2 regions of the Alkalihalophilus lindianensis genome follow, and region 2 is predicted to be linked to the other one. Evidence: riboswitches for the same ligand, from Rfam matches in the RefSeq annotation. Region 2 holds a riboswitch; the other holds the start of a gene.
The links. Region 2 has a riboswitch for cyclic di-GMP ahead of RYX56_RS10980 (prepilin-type N-terminal cleavage/methylation domain-containing protein). Riboswitches for the same ligand answer to the same signal wherever they lie in the genome.
Positions count from the first base shown of each region.

Region 1 (9,293 bases), on a different contig from region 2:
AGAAAAGGCAAGAACTATTAGTTCTCCATTCTTAAAAGAGATTAAGCGTAAAATCGGTTTTAATGTATAAGTAATAAAGAGATATTGTGAAGGATTGCACTTCAACTAACGGGTAGCGTTATTTCAACAACACCAAACTCTGTTGTTATGGTAAATGAGGTCATTGGTAATAAAAAAAGGGATAGATATAGCAGATATATTACTGCTCACCTATCCTCTTTTCTATTACCCTTTTCAATGTTTGACAATTTATATACTAACTACAATATAGAAGATTTTAATTATTTCTTAACTTTTAATAAAAAACGAATAGGTCTCTTTTACTTAATCATAATAATGATCTTACGTTATTTGATCTAGTAATTAGAGATTGATCAAATAATGTAGCCACTTAATTATAATAGCGAAAAAGTCGAATTCATTGATTTGAGTTTTTACTTTCAGAAGTCACTAGTCATGAAATACTGGGTTTTAGAAAGATGAACCTAGTTAGCAAATTTTTAATTGAAAGTGGTTAAGGTGATGGTGGCTGGAGTCGTGTTTACTAAAGAGAGAATTGTGATTAATAAGTTTGGAGATCTTTAAAGAATGAGGAAGATAATGATTAGATTCTTGTCAGTGAATGTGAGGTATAGAATTTTAACTAGTGAGATAAATATGTACACTTGTTTTTGTGGGATTTAAGCTTATCTCGGTGGGAAGTAAAATCCTTATTATTATTTTCGTAATAACTTCCATAATTCTTCATGAGCTTCATAAATTAAATCCTTGAATTTTGATTCGCTCACTTTCAGCCGTTTAGCACAGATTTCAAATGTGGGGACATTTGGTTCTACATAGCCATTAATCTTATCAATCTCTACTTTGCTGACTTCTTCGTATGCTGACTTTTGAAGTGGAGATAAATAATTCAAAGCATTCATACGTTCTAAACTTTCAATCGTTTCTCCCACTTCATCTAGAAATTCTTCTAATTCATCATCGTTTAGGTGTTGGTCATAAAATTTATCCAACAGAATCACCTCCAGTTCTATTAATTAGATGTTTTTTAACAAAACCCTTCTAAAACATTAATTTAATTTGCATAAGAGTCAAGTAAATTGATAAATTTGATTATTAAGTGGAAGAAATTAATTTCATATTTCTTTCCTCTGTACTTAAGTAACGGGATTAAAACTTGCCATAAATCAGATATTTGTCTTATTTTGTCGAATCTATTGATACATTTGAACTATACCTTATAATTAAAAAGTAATACAAGATACCTATATTTTAATATGTTTTCTGATGATGGCAAACCTTTCGAAAGATAGGGACGCAAAGCTACGGACCTAAAGCAATTGCTAAGGTAGCCGAGTTACCGGACAAGATAGATTTGTGCTAGTAGTCTACCTTTTTTCTGGTAGGCTTTTTATAATTCTCACCCTTAATAGGAGTGAAGAAAGTGAGATTTTTGATGGGAGTAGATTGAATTATCGGCACTGTAACGAATTTCTTCAAAGAAAAAATGGGGGTGCAATAAAAAATAACCATTAAAAAAAACGTAGGAAAAACTTTTGGTTTATTAATTTTAAGGATTTTATATTGGAGGTTTCTATGAAGAAAGTAATTTTTTTAGTCCTGCCTTTGGCATTTATAACAATTGCGATTTGGTCAACGTTGATTTCGCAGCTCATGGATAATAATGAGATAGTGACTTATGATGGTCTTAATGTAGTGAAAGATGCAAATATGGCCTTTTCGAATACAGTTAAAGAAAGCAAACGAGATAAATATGCAGGTGAAGAGGGATATCAAAAAGCTGTAAAGAATCGGGTGATAACAACTGAGTATTTAATTGGAAATTGGGAGGGTAATGGAGAAATATCAAATGATAAAGCTGAAATAAACTTTTCCATGAATGAGCTTAGTATCAAAATTGAGGGAGAACCGGTTATGACTACAAGTTATACGTTATCAGAAGAATATAATCTTCAATTTCTTGACTTAATAGGGGAGTATGGTAGGACCTCCGTAAAAATAGAGTACATAGACGATAATGCGATTAAACTATATTTTCCTAATACATCAGATAATCTAAGTTTAGTGAGGGCAGATTTTACTGAATCTTATGATGAAAATGTAACTAATAATAACGTGGAAAATAAAACAGTCGAGACAGTTGTTGAAGTAATCCCGGATTCTTCTTTACAATATAATGTCTTAAATCATATCGATTCAAAAAATAAGGAAATAACCATATAAAAACTTTTACAATTAGAAAATATTAAAATAAATTACGGGGTTAAAAGCTTATCTGGTATAGAGAATGCCTTTAATTTAAAATCTTTCACAATAGACTACTCAGACTTAAGTTATGATCACACAGTAACTTTAGACTTATCTCCATTATCGCAAATTGAATCATTGAAAAATATTCGGGTATCTACTTATGTTAACCAAGTGTTTGTTAGAGAACTGAGTAAATTAAAGCAAATAGAATATATTGTATTTTATAACATGAATTTTGAAACTCTAGAAGATGTTGAGTACTTACTAAACAGTGATAATTTCCCATCTTTAAAAGAAATTGAACTAACAAATACTAATGTAGAGCCAGAAGGTATTAGGTATTTGAATGAAATAAGCTCTAATGTTCAGGTGGAAATGGGGTATTAAGTAAAGTAACCCAGTTATATAATTTTTTTATTCTAATTTTGAGAATAGTATACATTAATTTCTGTTAGTTTGAGTAAACACCGAATGTTTTAAGTCTTGATTTAGAATTAAGTGTGTTGCACTTTTCGCACAGTAGATAATTCTGCGTTTCAGTATCATCATTCTATCAAAACAAATATGGTACGCGTGAACATAGTTCTGAAAGAGGTATTGTAATGAATGAGAAGGTTGAAAAAGCTAAATCACATGCAATAAATATTTCTATTTTAATTAGTGCTGGAATGTTTTTGGTTTATGACTTTACTTTTATAGCTTTTATACCTGTTCTTATTTTAGGAATAATCTTTGAAACAAATATGTACTTTAATGGGATGAATAAACTACGCTTGTAATTTAAAAGAACTACTGCCCACATTTTAAGTGATTAATAGAAACATCAAAAATAACACATAGTTTCTTTAACAAACGGGGTGCATTTTCTTTGTCACCATCACTTCAACATTAAACAGCTCAATAATCACAGACTGTAAGGCTCATGCTTCACCAACACTCTGTAGGGCTTCCGTTCTGTATACGGTAAGATGCCATCTTAGTTATCCTGTAGAAAGTAATTAAAAATCGTACTAATGACTTGGCAGTTATCTGCCGATGATAGTGAGGGGTATTAAATAATAAGGCAGTTGGGGATCGTCTTAAAAAAGGGAGAAATTATAATTGTTAATACTATTTGGACTAGGGTTGTTTGCAGTTCTATTTATCATCACCGCACTTTTAGTAATTCCAACTTCATTATTCTTTTTGAAAAAAGAAGAGGGTGGCTTTGATGGATTCTTGAAGAAGAATAAAATTATTGATTATACACATCATAGATTTTGGGATGGAACTTACTTAGTACAAGATCATGGAGACGGGATTATTTGGTTCTATAATAATAATACGGGTTACATTGGTTATTACTACAGTCAAATCACTGGCGTGAAATTACAGATCGACGATAGTACGGAATATAAAAGCTCAGTAACTAGCGCAGTAAGTAGGGCTGTTGTAGGTGGAGCATTAGCAGGTGGGATTGGCGCAATCATTGGTGGTGTAACAGGGCAAAAAAATGCTCGTAAGGTAGTCCACAAAGTTGAGTTAGTTGTATCAACGAATGACTGGAATAATCCCTTTTATACTGTAACACTTTTAAATGATCGAAACGGAAAAGATATTAATGGATATGAGTTTAGAGATGCACATAATATTGGAATGGCATGGAGTAAGCGCATGGATATCATTATCAGTAATAACGAGGGGAAAGAAAGTAGTTAAAACAAGTCTTTTAAAAGTTGTACATAGTATATAACTCGGTAACACTGTAACTTTTCGTAAGGGAAAATAAAATGCAGGTAACTTTAAGGAGTCGAAGGTCAAAACAATAAAGACCAAAGGATAGTAGTTGGCTTCTCTTTTAACTGGAAATTTCCCCTTTTGCGCTTCGAGTCGTAAAATCAACCAATCCAACTAAGGCTTCAAAATCGGGTGAGACTCTGCTTCGCATCTCTTTCCCATTGGAAAACGAGTTAGATCGTCGGTATTTAACCAATTATTTTTCAATTTCGGTCATGATATCAAAGTTTAATTATAAAATTGCTAATGGTAATTTTTTCAAAAGACCATTGTTTTCTTAAAATTTAAATAGTACATTTAAATCAGCCGGTGGGACATCCATCCGGCTATTTTGGGGAAATTGAGACTCTAACCACCTGCTTTGGAAAACAATAATTACTAGAATTGAAAATTGTAATTAATGTTTTTGTTTGAATGACAATCTATAGCTTCCTTTCTAACCCAATAACGAGGGTGAGAGTAATATCAGACATTCTATCGGCACTAGCAGGAAATGAAAGAGAAGTGTTAGCAGAGAAACGGTAAGCAGGTTGGAAGTTAGCAAAGGAAGGGCAAGTTGAACAAGCAGTGGAACTTTGGTTGTCGAATAATTACACTATTAATGAAATTGAAACTAGAACAGGTGTAGGTAAATCTATCCTGGATAGAGAATTTCAGAAGCGAGACTTAAAGAGTGGTAATAACTAGACTTATATAAATGATAATAAAATCTATAAATTAAGATAGCTAATAAGAGTCTTTTTAATATGAATTAATATAAATTTTGGAGTTAGAAATTAATCCTAAGGTTATATAGTTGTGCTATTTTAAAATAATATAGTTTTCTATTTATCAGATAAGCAAAGGATAATAATGAAATCAATTAAATATATTATTCTGAAGTATTTTAAAAAAAGATAATTTCAATATACCGAATTTGTCTTACAGGTTGAAGGTGAAAAGATGAAAAATAACTTTAAAAAATTTATAGTTATTACACAAATGTTCCTACCATTAGCAGTACTAATGACAGTTATAATACTACTAGGTATAAGTTTTTTTGGTTCTAAAAGTGCATTTATTGTGTATAACGGTGATGTAAATGTATCTAAGTTTGAGAGTTTATCTGAAAAAAATAGAATTAAATTATCTTTTAAGACAGACAGTTTAAGCTTTCAAAATACGGATTGGATTGAACTTACAAATATGGAACCAATTGTAAGAATGAGAAATGGCGATTTTACCTCAATTAGCAAAGGGGATTTAAGACTATTATTAAAAGGAGATTCCACTATTAAATTCAAAGATAGTGTTGTGATAACAATTGAACAAAATTTGAAATACATTAATGTGATTGAAAGTTCAGAGAGTGGTTATCAAATTCAATTTAACAATGAATTGGCTGATATTGAATTTGAAATTTCTGGGTATAATCCTGAAGAGTTCTTGCTAATTTTTTATCAAAATGATATTGAGGAGTTATGGGAGTACGATTCTGAAGTAATTGTCAACAATGCAATTTCTCTTTTACCTAGAGACACATATACGGCGTTTAAAACGCCATCAGAAACTATGAAATTTAAGGTTTTAACCCAAGGGAACAATCATTTTATTGAAAGCTTATCAAGTAGTGTAATATTTAATACAGAAGTTGAGACCGGTAATTCTATATATGAGTCTAAATTTAGTTTTTTTAATATACCAAAAGAAAAATCCAATTTGAACTTTATTGAATCTGCTGAACCTAGAACTTTAGAATTGTTGCAAGCTAGTCTTAATGGAAAAGGGAATGTTTCAGTTGCAATGGAGATTAATAACCAGAAGTCGGAAGTGAAGGTTTCAGGTACTGTTGATGAAATAGAGGCTGCTAACACTTCTCTGTTTCTAACATTACCAAATTGGATAAAAGATAATACGAACACTTTGATTACGACCTTACTATCAGCGTTTATTGCTGCTTATATTCCTCTTCTTTTAAAACAGAGGGACTAAACTAAAGTACGTTTCCGTTGAATCAGGTGGGATTATATTTACTACCATGCAAAAGTTTGCTCCAGAGGAAGTTATGGACCAAACGGGTGCATTAACAGAGCGTCGCAACGTGGTCGTTATGGCAGATGAAGCTCCTCGTTCGCAGTATGGTTTTCAGGCGCAGATGCAGCGGTCCGCTATAGACTGGAACCTAAGAGATTCAGCGCGAGCAAAGATGAGGGTTATTGTGCGACGCCTGTTAAAAAATACGGTTATCCACCTGATCTTCAAAAAATGGCTGTAGAGACAGTAGTGCAAGCTGAATTGATGGCCGGGAACATGGAGGTTTAAAAGAGCTGTAGTATTGTCTTTTCCGATTACCATAGAAGTGGTATTGAGTATACTAAGCAAGTAACTTGCGGGTACTTGCTTAGCACTTTAAACTTCTATGGAAATAGATATAAGATAGCTGTGTTTGTTTTCTACATGAAGTAGATCATCTGATTTTCTGGGGGAGGCGTGTTATGCAGGACGCGATTATTAACTATATACCTGAATTAATTGGTGGGACTTTTATTGCTATTCTTACTTTTGTATTCACTCGTATTAACGAGAAATCAAAAGCTAAAACACAATTGGAAAATCAAAAACATGTACACGAGAATGAGAAGGACAAGATCAAAATTGAATATGACGCAAAACTTAGAGAACAAGAGTTAAAATTAAATCATGAGAGAGAGCTATTAGAAAAACTACATCAACAAGAAATAGAGAAATATAAGATGCAAAACCAGGACAAGGATTTGAGAAGTTTATTTACTGGTGAATATGATGTTAGTAAGATCGGTGAACAAATGGAAGGGTTAGAAGTGTTAATGGAACAAGTCGATAAGTGGGACAAAAAGATGAAAAGTGGAAATGTTAAAAAAGCTAATCATCCGATCTTGAGAAAGAAAAAGAACTGAAAAAGTACCTAGATGGGGCTTTTTCACGTTTTTAAATTCAAAATTCCAATTGATGCTTTAACCATAAATTTTTCTACTTCTAAAAAATTCAATAAAGCCTTTACCGAACTTTGTTAATGAAGTATTTTCTTGAGAATCTAAATCATCTGACCATGAGCCACCATCTATTATGAATGTGCGCCTTAATCCCAATTGCTCGAGCTTATTATCAATATATTCTTGGCTTGTTCCGTCAAATTGCAAGTTGTTGATTTTATAAGAATTTTTCTCATTAAATTCTTGGTTATATATCTGTGTTAATGAGATGCAAATAAAGCCAAATTCTTCTACAGAACAATTTGTCAAAGAAAAAGCCATTCCGATTATTTTTAAAAAAATTATTGAAGAAGAGCAAGAAGAAAAAAAATAGGTACTGAGATAGAATAATTCCCCAGTTTCATAAGGGATTAGAGTTTGAAGGTGAACAAAGCTACATCTTTTTATTTGAATTTATTATCTACAATCAGCACTCAACACATTTAGACTACAGCTACCTTAAAGCTAAATATGTCAGCAGTAATTTAGCGTGTATAGAGTTCGTTAAAATCCTTATGATTTAAGGATTTTAGCTGCTGGCAGATTGGCGGCAAACATAATCATACTGCCACCAATTTCATCTGAATATATCCTACATAGCCCTACATAGCAAAATCTAGAGCCTATTAAATCAATGTTTTCCTACTGAAACTGTCATATTCCCATCACCCTATCCACCTACAGGGTGGAGGTCAGCGTCTATGAATTAAAGTTCGTGTACGAATAATAACCTTTACTTCTTATTTATGCCGTAAAGCAAAATGACCACAAATTGACCAAACATTATAATCAACTAAAATTAAAATAAAAAAGAATGCTTTAAAATTAAAAGCATCCTTTTAATAAATCTTAAACATAGTGTTGTATCACCTAAAAAACCCCTCAAGTTTAGTAGAGTGAGTTCAGCCCCTATATGGGCGGCATGATGTAAGGAGTAAAAAAGACAATCTTCACTGAAGTTATCGGAGAACACTGTATATCTCATTTTAAATTGAAATTGTCAATATTACTTATTCCGGTCATGTGGAGTGTTGGAACAAAATAAGTTGGCAAACATTCTACCTTAATTGAACTCTGAATAAATTTACACAAATTTTACACATCATCTTCATAAAATCTTACAATAACAACACTTTATGACCTTTATCGACCCCCGACCACCCGTTATCATAAAACTGTTCGTAATATCAGGTCAACCAGAATATTTGGCTAACTTAATATTACGAACTGATAACTTTTTTCTTAAACGACCACACACTTACTCTTTGTGCACAAATCTGTGCACAGAATTATTTTTTTAGGTATAACTTATTTACAGTAATTTAATTTGAACTTCTTAAATCCTTTGATATTAAAGGCCTCATTAAACCATATTAACTTAATTAATCACCGTTGTTCATTAATCTTTATTTTGACAGGGTGGAGGTCACAGGTTCGAACCCAGTACGGGTCATTCATAAGAAAGTTAATAAAGACGCGCCTTCTCAGGTTTTGAGAGGCGTGTTTTTTGTGTACCTTGAACCTGCCAGTTCCTTTTATTTCAATGAACCAAGTTAAAAGATTCGCATATCACGATTGCTTGATTGTTTTGGAAAACGACGACCAAGAGAGATGAGTGGTTGAAGTGTTCTCGTACCTTCCATTTTAAAGAGGGACTGAATGAGTCAGTCAAAAATGGTTGGATAATTAAATTAAAAATTCAACCTATTAAATACTAAATACTTAATGCTTTTGAGCGAGAGGGCTTTTCTTTTTAAAATGAACACGGGCTCTAAATTACTAATTAATAACCTCCTGCTAGCGGCGATTACTTTAAATTTTCAAGTGGTAAAAGTGTGGGCGATATGCTAATGTTCTATACAAAGAATAGGTAGGAAGACTTAATTTACTGATTGAACATTTAACAGCGAATGAACTAGATTTATAGTGACGTATAAAATCTTAGGATAAAATGTAAGGGGTTTCTTTTTTTATCTTATTGGGAAAGAAGGCTGAGATGTTTTTTACATTGCGCAATCGTTTATTTCTTATTTTTACATGTTTGCTAACGATTCCATTTATTTTATTATCAATTATTATTCCAAGTTGGTTTGCAACTATAATTAGAGACCAGGCACAAGACTTAACAATTGAAATGATGGATCAGTATTTGTTGTATGTTGACTCGATTACGACACAGGCCGAGGATTTAGGCAAGCAGGTGCTCATTAACGAAACGACCCAAGAGTGGTTAAGGCTGGAAAAAGAGAATGTTGC
Region 1 covers NZ_JAWJBA010000001.1:1,124,897-1,134,189, reverse strand. The annotation lists gene RYX56_RS06300 (tryptophan--tRNA ligase) at 1-70, shown strand, start outside; gene RYX56_RS06295 (hypothetical protein) at 717-1,013, opposite strand; cyclic di-GMP riboswitch class I at 1,283-1,365, shown strand; gene RYX56_RS06290 (hypothetical protein) at 1,597-2,244, shown strand; gene RYX56_RS06285 (hypothetical protein) at 2,874-3,050, shown strand; gene RYX56_RS06280 (hypothetical protein) at 3,373-3,969, shown strand; gene RYX56_RS06275 (hypothetical protein) at 4,990-6,018, shown strand; partial or broken gene RYX56_RS25755 (hypothetical protein) at 6,029-6,181, shown strand; partial or broken gene RYX56_RS06265 (type I restriction enzyme endonuclease domain-containing protein) at 6,194-6,348, shown strand; gene RYX56_RS06260 (hypothetical protein) at 6,522-6,962, shown strand; gene RYX56_RS06255 (hypothetical protein) at 7,020-7,319, opposite strand; gene RYX56_RS06250 (cache domain-containing sensor histidine kinase) at 9,034-9,293, shown strand, end outside.
Region 1: another riboswitch for cyclic di-GMP. It lies ahead of RYX56_RS06290 (hypothetical protein); the one in region 2 lies ahead of RYX56_RS10980 (prepilin-type N-terminal cleavage/methylation domain-containing protein).

Region 2 (9,293 bases):
ATTGTTGTAATCACCAGAAATAGATTGAACTAGGTACGCACCAAAGCCTTGAATACCATAGCTTCCTGCCTTATCAAACGGCTCACCTGTTTGTAAGTATTGTTCAATTTCTTCGCTAGTAAGAGGATAAAAATGCACAACCGTTTCCTCAAAAAAGGTTATGGTTTCACCTTTTTCAGAAATCGCCACACCTGTTAAAACAGAATGGTCGCGATCAGATAATCGTTGTAGCATCTCTCTTGCCTCGTTTTGATCTTTTGGTTTACCTAAGATTTGATCATTACACACAACAATCGTATCTGAACCTAATACAACGGCATCTTGATTTGTTTTTGCCACTGCTTCAGCTTTTTGACGCGCTAGTTCGCAAACGACTTCACTTGGGGTTAAATGCGGTTCGACGATTTCGTCTATATCACTTGTTTGAATAGAGAATGTGTAGCGTGCTTGCTGGAGAAGTTCTTTTCGTCTGGGGGAACCAGAGGCTAAAATAAAGGATTTCATGAAGGGTCACCTCAACAATGTTTTTCTTCATTGTACAAGGTTACATTAAGAATACCAAATAATGACTAGTGAAACAAATGATATTCAGAATATTTTAAATAAAAAAGTCTGCAGAGAAGATGCTTCCTTCTTTGCAGACTTCCACTTCATATTAGTAAAGTGCCACTACTTGCTCATAAGCTACTAGTACCCGTAACAAAGACTGTTGAGCTTTCCACAGTTCTTTTGTGTCCTGTGTATCAACGTAGGAGGCAATATGCTTACTCGCCCCGTCAAGCTCGCTACCCATGAGGAGGGTTGATGGTTGAGCAGACTCTGGAACCTCAGCAATTGCCGATTCACGCTTTTGTTGAAGTTCTCCAAGCTGCTGCTTTATATGTTCAACTTGTTCAACAGAAACGCCCCCACCTTTTGCTAGCCCGTCTGTTGTTAGTTTCAACATTCCATAAAAAGTCGTAAAAGAATCAGAATACCACTCAATCGCAGCCTCACTAGCATTCGTCACCTCAGCTCCGCTCACTTGATACGTTTTTAAATACGTATCTTGACCTTGCGCTTCTACAACCGCAGCTAGAGAGCTCGCCTCTGCCCGCTCAGCCCCTACTCCTACAAATAAGTAAGTCGGGTCTGTTGTATCGGTTAAAACAGCAGCTAGTCCACTCGCTTGAAATTGCTCTGCCATCTCTTTCCCTTTTTCCACAGTTGAAAATGCCCCGCCTTGAATCACTTCTACTGCTAACGATGGCATAGCTGAGCTCGTTGATTGAAAGGTTGGGATCGCACCAGTCGTTGCTTCTTGTGGTGCATTTCCCGCCGACTCCCCACCACCTGTAAATACATTTAACACAACAAGTCCAAAGCTTACACCGACAATAATGGCCGAAAGTATAATAGCAATTGGCATAAATGAAAAAGATGAAAACGAAGGTAGCGATGGCATTGAAAACGAAAAGGATGTCGTTGATTTCTTTTTACGATTGACCGGAAGTTTTGGCCCACTCTCTCTATTGCCATCATCCCAAAATGGCATCTTCCTTTTTTCTCGCTCAGTATGAACTGTATTGAAGTCAATCACATTATCAGGTTGTGGAATGGAGACACCCTCTATTACTTCATCATCCGCTCGCTCATCACGTGCCGCTGTAATCTCATCTTTTGATTCATTAAATACCTTTTCCTCCCCGTTTAAACGGATCGAAATTGTGCGCTTGTCCCTATCCATCGTAGCACCTCTCTCCTCTCAACACGTTCTTACTTCTAGTCTATTAACTAAAGGGGAATGATAGAACGAGAGAATAAAAAAACATCCTAGTAAATGGTATAAAAAGAGACGAAGATAAAAGATTCTTCGTCTACTGATTGTAAAGTGGTGAGCTCTTGTTTGCTGGCTTCGGATACTCTACTTGAGGAAGCTCCTCTTCAAGTTGTTCATCATCACTCGGGAAATAAAATGCAGACACAACCATCATAAATTCCAACGACTCCTGTTCATCCTCAACGAGCACCCGCTCTTTTGGTGCCACATACGAAATAGAATCGATGCTTAGCATTCGATCATTACGATCTAGTTCTTCTGCAAAACGAGCTAACCCTGTATATTCATTTGTTTTCATCCGAATCATAAAACGAATGACTTCCACATCTTCAATCGCCGCACTTGAGGTAACGGGCTCAGATGCCTCTGTTTCAACTTCTTCCTGAGGATCTACTTCAATAAAGTCCTCAACTTCCTCATCCGGCTGTTCCTCTTGCTCCACTTCTACCGTGCTAGAGGGTGAAAATGTAGAAAAACCATCTTCTACTTCGGCCTGAACATCAATTGAGAGAATGTATACATCTGCAATCCCCTCCGCACGAGCAAACGTAAGTAATAATTGGTCTACTAAGGGACGAACGGGTAGTTGGCGTTGTGCAAACATACTTGATTCAATGATTTCCATTGGTTGTGATTCAACCTGCTGCTGAATTCCCGCTAACTGAGATTGCTCATACTCCAGCTGCTCTATGGCCTCTTGCCTTTCCAGTTGCATCGGCTTGACCATACTCATAAACAACCAGATCAGACAACCGACAAGAAGAAAAGCACCGGCCATGAACCATACTTTTTTATTTACCATCATCTCATTCATTGATTCTCACCTAATGACTGGGCGTACTCTCGGTCTAATAGTAAATCAAAGCTTGCTATATAACGTGACTTCACTTCATCAAAATCAATCTCATACTCCTCGTCATCCATCATCTCATGAGCATCAATGATCGATAATCTCACAGCATCTACAAGCTCACTACTGTCAAGAGCTTCGTAATATTGCGCGATTTCCTCTAGTCGATCAAAGCTTATATCAAATTGGACATCTTCTGGTTGCGTATAAGAAAAATGACTGATAAACCCACGTTCAGGTAGCTGACTGACTAAAAAATCAACAACCAAGGAAGCAGGTATAATATGGGATTCGAGCAGCACAACGGCTTGCTCGATTTGATCTAAATTTGAGAACTCTACGCCTGTTAACTCTTGTGTAACAATGGCTGCTTCCACTTGAACGTCATAAGCCTCTTGCTTGATCTCCTCTATTTCAGAGCTTATGTGACGTTGATAGAGAAACGTACTAGCAATAGCAAGGAAGACCAAAAAAACGAACCCTCCAACATAGAGAATGCTTGTATAATTTTTCCGCGGTTTCTCTGGTAATAAATTTATTTCTACAAGCATTATCCGTACACCTCTTTTTTCAAGGCAAGTCCTACAGCATCATAGTAGCGAGGCGGAGGATCTTGTTTTGTATGTTGTTCAATTGAGGTGACCTTTAATGTGAATAGTTGTTGGAACGTCTGTTGAAATTGTAAAAGATGCGGATGATCTCCACAAAGTAACATTTGCGAGATTTCCCCTTCCCCTTTTAACACATTAAATTGATAGAAGTTAATCACTTTTTCGATTTCACGATAAAGTTCTTGAACCTGCTCATCGAGTTGTTCTTCCTTTTGCGACCATATGAGTTGCGTACCTTCAGCGTGTTCTTTTTGAACCCAGCCTTCACGGTCCATGTCGGGTACAACCGTACTCAAGAACAACGGATGATGATCTTTGAAGATCGTAATCGTTGTTAATAATGTATCCACTTGCACTTGGATGAGGTATGCCTCGCTCGCTGTGTGGTCAAGTTCATAAAACAATCGATAGGCAGCCAATGTTGAAAGTTCAGCCGCATTCGGTTTTAAGTGGACGTCTGCAAATGCATCAAGGTACTGATGTAAAATCGATTCTCTCGAGGCAAAAAGCAGGACCTCTTTTTGACCATTCTTTAAGCCAATGACTTTATAATCAAAGATGGGATCATCGAACGGCAGCAATAAGCTTTCTCCTAAATCCAAATAAAGCTGGCCTTTCACCTCATCATCAGGGATCGTTCCATCAATTAAATGAGTACGAACAATCGTATGTTGACTCGGCAAGCAAAATTGAACCGACTGCCGCTTTAATTTCCAATTTTCTACACACTCTGACAAGATTGTTAGATATGTAGCTTCATCTTCAATTTGACCATTGACGATGACTCCAGGAGGTAAATAACGCTCCTGTATATTCGTAATCGTATGTAACTCTGGTTGCTTGCTACTTATATAGCGAATGACGTGGTCCTTGATGATCAGCGCATGTCGCTTTTGTTTTACTTGTTGAAATAGGTTCATCTTCATTCACCATTTCTATTAAAATGACATCCGTTATGTCTAGTTTACTATAAGAAAACACCTATGTACCATTTTACTAGAGAGTTTCCAAAAAAATAAGCGGTAATCGTTCCAAGCACGATAAAAGGCCCAAACGGGATCGGCTTTCCTCGCTTCACTTTGCCAAGCAACATGCCAACTCCAGCAATGATTGTTCCATAGAAACAGGAAAAAAAGAAGGCGAGTAAGACATTTTGCCAACCAAGCACTAAGCCTAGCAATGCAAACAATTTAATATCTCCACCACCCATACCACCTTTACTGACTATTGCAATAAGCAGCAGTAAGCCAAAGCCAACTCCCGCACCAATTAATGCATCCCACCAAGGAGCAAGCGGTGCAATCGTTAAACGAAGCAAAATATATAATGGGGCAAAGAACAGCAAAATTTTATTTGGAATCAGCATATAGCGTATATCGCTAACAAAAATAATGGCAAGAAGTGAGATAAGAAGGAAGGCAACAACCAGTTCATATGACCAGCCGACAACGAGATAAGCTAGTACAAACGCAATCCCGGTCATAAGCTCGATAAACGGATAGAGAGGCGAAATCCTCGTCCCGCAGCCCCGACATTTCCCCTTTTGAAAGAGGAAAGAGAAAACAGGAATTAACTCTCTCGTCGCTAAATCACGATCACAGGTCGTACAATGCGAGCGGGGTGCAACAATTGATTCCCCCACCGGCACACGTAAGCCAACCACATTAAAAAAAGACCCAAAAGTCAAGCCGAACACAAATAAATAGATCATAAACAACCAATCAATCATAACGGCCTCCTAGGGGGTAGTGGTATTTATGTAGTGAAAAAGCCTATCGGGTGGGATAGGCTTTGCAGTATTTTGTTATTAATTAGATGGCTCGTAACAAGCGCCACGACCTTCATTTGATAAATCTGTTGCATTGATTGGTTCGGCATTTCCATCACTATCATATCCTACATCACATTTACCGTCTTCAAAACTTAAGCTAATTTTGGGAACTGTTTCATCAAAGCTAACTGTATAATCCACTGCACCGTTTCCCCAAGGATTTGTAATGTCCTCATGATACTCAGAAATTCCTGAACCATTTAAAACTGGAGTAGCAGTTTCCCCACCACTTGCCGCATACAACCTCGCCGCACTCAACACTTGCTGGGCATTGGAAATCGCAGCATCTTTCTTACTGTTTTCAATAATTCCGCCGATACTCGGTACAGCGATTGCTGCGATAATTCCTAGGATGACGACAACGGCTAGTAGCTCAACTAATGTTAAACCCTTTTCATTTTTCGTGTGTTTAAACCATTTTCTCATTTGTTTGTTCCTCCGTTTGAATGTAACTTTCCTTTTTCCGTGACAAAGAGTGACTTTAAAACTACTAAAAAACCAATCTTGCATGCGTACATTACAAAATCGGCCGGTTGCACTAGTTGCTCCAAACTACCCAAGTGCCCATGTAAAGATAGTTGTTCATAGCTTTCCATATTCGATTACGCATAAAAGTAATGCCTAATTAACTAGTCTATTGGTTCTACTGAAAGTTTACTGGTAAAGCTTTCATTTGTCTAGCAAAATTTACTAACCTACCGCATCAAAAATTTCAAACATCGGAATGGCAATTGCCGCGACAATGATACCGACTACGAACGCAAGTATCACGATCATTAGCGGCTCAATTAATGACTTTATTTGGTCGGTTCCAGCCTCAACTTCTGACTCATAAAAGTCCGCCACCTTATCAAGCATCGTATCAAGCGACCCTGTTTTTTCCCCGACGGCAATCATTTGTGTCACTAAAGGAGGGAATACCCAATGCTTATGCATCGGTGCGGCAATTGATTCACCCCGTTCAAGGGAATTTCGTGACTCTTTAATGACGCGTGCAATCACTTCATTTCCTACAATACGTTCGACAATCGAGACGGCTTGCAAGACCGGAACAGAACTAGCGAATAAAGAACTTAACGTCCGCGTCATTCTAGCTAGGGCAGCTTTTTGCAAGAGCTTCCCGAAAATCGGCACTCGTAAAATAAAGAGATCTCGATAGTAACGCAACTCTGCTCGTTCATTTACCATTCGTAGAAAGACGCTAAACAGGATAACGACGAACGGAAGCATCCACCATATTCGACTAAAGAACTCCCCCGCTTGTAAGACGAATAATGTAATCAGAGGCAACTCCGAATCAAAGCTAGTAAACATATCTGCAAATGTCGGCACCACATAAGATAGTAAGAAAATGACGATGATGATGGCCACAAAGCCAACAACGAGTGGATATGACATGGCTGACATCACTTTTTGCTTTGTTTTATGCTGCTTCTCATAATAGCTTGCGAGCCTTTCTAGAATGTCATCAAGATTCCCGCCAAGCTCTCCTGCTTTTGCCATATTGACGAAAAGGGGTGGGAACACTTTTTTTTGGTTTTCAGCAGCAAAAGAAAATGGGTTCCCTGCTCGTAGTTCTTCTTCTACTTCAAATAAAGCAGACTTTAGCTTTTTACTCGTTGTCTGATCCCGTAAAATGACGGTTGCATCGACGACGGAGATTCCCGCTTTCAATAAGGTCGCGAATTGTCTCAAATAAATCACAAAGTCTTGCGAACGTACTCCTTTTCCACCTAGTAATATGTCCCGATCAAGAAGACTAGTCGATTCTCCAAGTGAGCGAACCACAATCCCGTCTTCACGAAGCAACAGACGTGCTTGTTTTTCGGAAGGCGCTTTGACCTTGCCATTTTTCACTTGTCCTTTTCGGTCACGTCCAGTGTATCTATAAATAGCCATTTAGATCCCACTCTCATTCAAATACGCACTTACACTTTCATACGCGACAACTCCTGTTTCAATTAGCTCTTTAATCGACATTTCAAGCGTATGCATCCCACTTGAGCGACTCGTTTGCATGACACTTGGAATTTGATGGATCTTTTCATTTCGGATCAAGTTTTTCACAGCTGAATTATTAACAAGGATTTCGGTAGCCGCTCGTCTTCCCTTTCCATCAGCTGTTTTAAACAAACGTTGGGAAACAACCGCACCTAATACTGAAGCAAGTTGAATCCGTACTTGTGGCTGTTGTTCAGGAGGAAACACATCAATGACACGATCAATCGTTGCTGGTGCATCAGTCGTATGGAGTGTTCCAAGTACCAGATGGCCTGTTTCAGCAGCCGTAATCGCAATCGAGATCGTTTCCAAATCTCTCATTTCCCCTACTAAAATAATATCTGGATCTTGTCTTAAGCAGCCTCGTAAACCATTCGCAAAGTTTTGTGTGTCAAAGCCGACTTCTCGTTGATTAATAATTGAGCGTTTATGCTTATGTAAATACTCAATTGGGTCTTCAAGCGTAATAATATGCTTATTTGTTTGTTCATTAATTTCATTAATCATCGCGGCAAGTGTCGTTGATTTCCCGCTTCCCGTAGGTCCAGTAACAAGCACTAACCCTTGAGGTTTTTGGGCAATTTCTTTTAAAACACTCGGCATAATCAACTCATCTAACGTCGGAATTTTCGTTGGGACGACTCGAATGGCGAGACAGACACAGGAGCGTTGAAAGTATGCATTGATACGAAAGCGCGACACCCGTGGGATGCCATGAGAGAAATCCAATTCACCTCTTTTTTGAAAAACCTTCCAAAGGTCATCTGATAAAACCGCTCTTGCCATCGTTTCAGTATCGACTGGCTTTAACATCTCTTCTCCGTGGTGCCTCAATTCTCCATTAATACGTAGAATAGGAGGAACCCCCACCGTCAAGTGGATATCTGATGCACCGAGTTCAAATGCTTCAACTAGTAAGGCCTCTAATCTCTCTTTCATGCTACCCCTCCACTACTCATCCATCGCCACACGTAAAACTTCTTCCACTGTGGTCAATCCTTGCTTCACTTTCAATAACCCGTCATCTACTAAAAAGATCATCCCTTGTTGCATCGCAAAGTGGCGAATGGCACTCATTGATTTATTATTCATCATCATTTGGCGAATATCATCGGTGACAACGAGCACTTCTTGAATAGCCAAGCGACCTTTATATCCAGTTGCATTACAAGTTGGGCATCCACTACCTCGGCAAACGTTTGATGGCTTGATGCCACGTTTCTCAAATAAATTCCTCTCCATCTCCGTCGGCTCATGCCAGATCGCACAGTCTTTACATATTTTCCGGACAAGACGTTGTGCCACTACACCTGACAAGGACGAAACGACAAGATAAGGCTCAATCCCCATATCAATCAATCGAGGAATCGTTGCGATCGCGCTGTTTGTATGTAACGTACTTAAAACGAGATGTCCTGTAAGCGATGCGCGGATGGCAATTTCAGCTGTCTCGGTATCTCTTATTTCCCCAACCATAACAATGTTTGGATCTTGCCTTAGTACCGAGCGTAAACCAGCTGCAAATGTCAGTCCTACTTGCGCATTCACTTGAACTTGATTAATCCCTTCGATTTGGTATTCCACAGGGTCTTCAATCGTTATAATGTTCACCTGCTCGGTATGGACATGATTTAAAGCAGCATATAGAGTAGAAGATTTACCCGAACCAGTGGGGCCTGTAATTAAAATGAGTCCAGATGGTTGTTCGATCATTTTTAGAAAACGCTGATGATTAATTTTATTAAACCCTAGCTGTGATAGCTTGTTTAAAGTACTCCCTAAATCTAGAATACGAATCACCACTTTTTCACCGTACATAGTGGGAAGCGTTGAGATCCGTAAGTCGATTGGGGTCATTTGGATTGATGTTTTAATGCGACCATCTTGTGGCAAACGAGTCTCTGTAATATTTAAATTCGCCATAATCTTCAATCTAGCAACAAGTGAATTTTGAATTCGCCTAGGATACACTCGTTCTGTCTTTAACACGCCATCCACACGGTATCTGATAATGATTTTCTTTTCCATCGGATCAATGTGTATATCACTTGCTTTTTGTACAAGTCCAGCTTGGAGGATTTGATTCACCAATTTAATGACCGGAGCATCTTCTTCATTTCCATCAGCTGGGTTAGCATTCGCTAACGCTTCAAGTTCCTTGTCATCGAGTTGCGATTGTAA
Region 2 covers NZ_JAWJBA010000003.1:180,699-189,991, reverse strand. The annotation lists gene RYX56_RS11010 (Maf family protein) at 1-504, opposite strand, end outside; gene RYX56_RS11005 (hypothetical protein) at 656-1,726, opposite strand; gene RYX56_RS11000 (type II secretion system protein M) at 1,857-2,633, opposite strand; gene RYX56_RS10995 (PilN family protein) at 2,630-3,220, opposite strand; gene pilM (type IV pilus biogenesis protein PilM) at 3,220-4,200, opposite strand; gene RYX56_RS10985 (prepilin peptidase) at 4,248-5,009, opposite strand; gene RYX56_RS10980 (prepilin-type N-terminal cleavage/methylation domain-containing protein) at 5,088-5,537, opposite strand; cyclic di-GMP riboswitch class II at 5,630-5,713, opposite strand; gene RYX56_RS10975 (type II secretion system F family protein) at 5,802-7,010, opposite strand; gene RYX56_RS10970 (type IV pilus twitching motility protein PilT) at 7,011-8,051, opposite strand; gene RYX56_RS10965 (GspE/PulE family protein) at 8,064-9,293, opposite strand, start outside.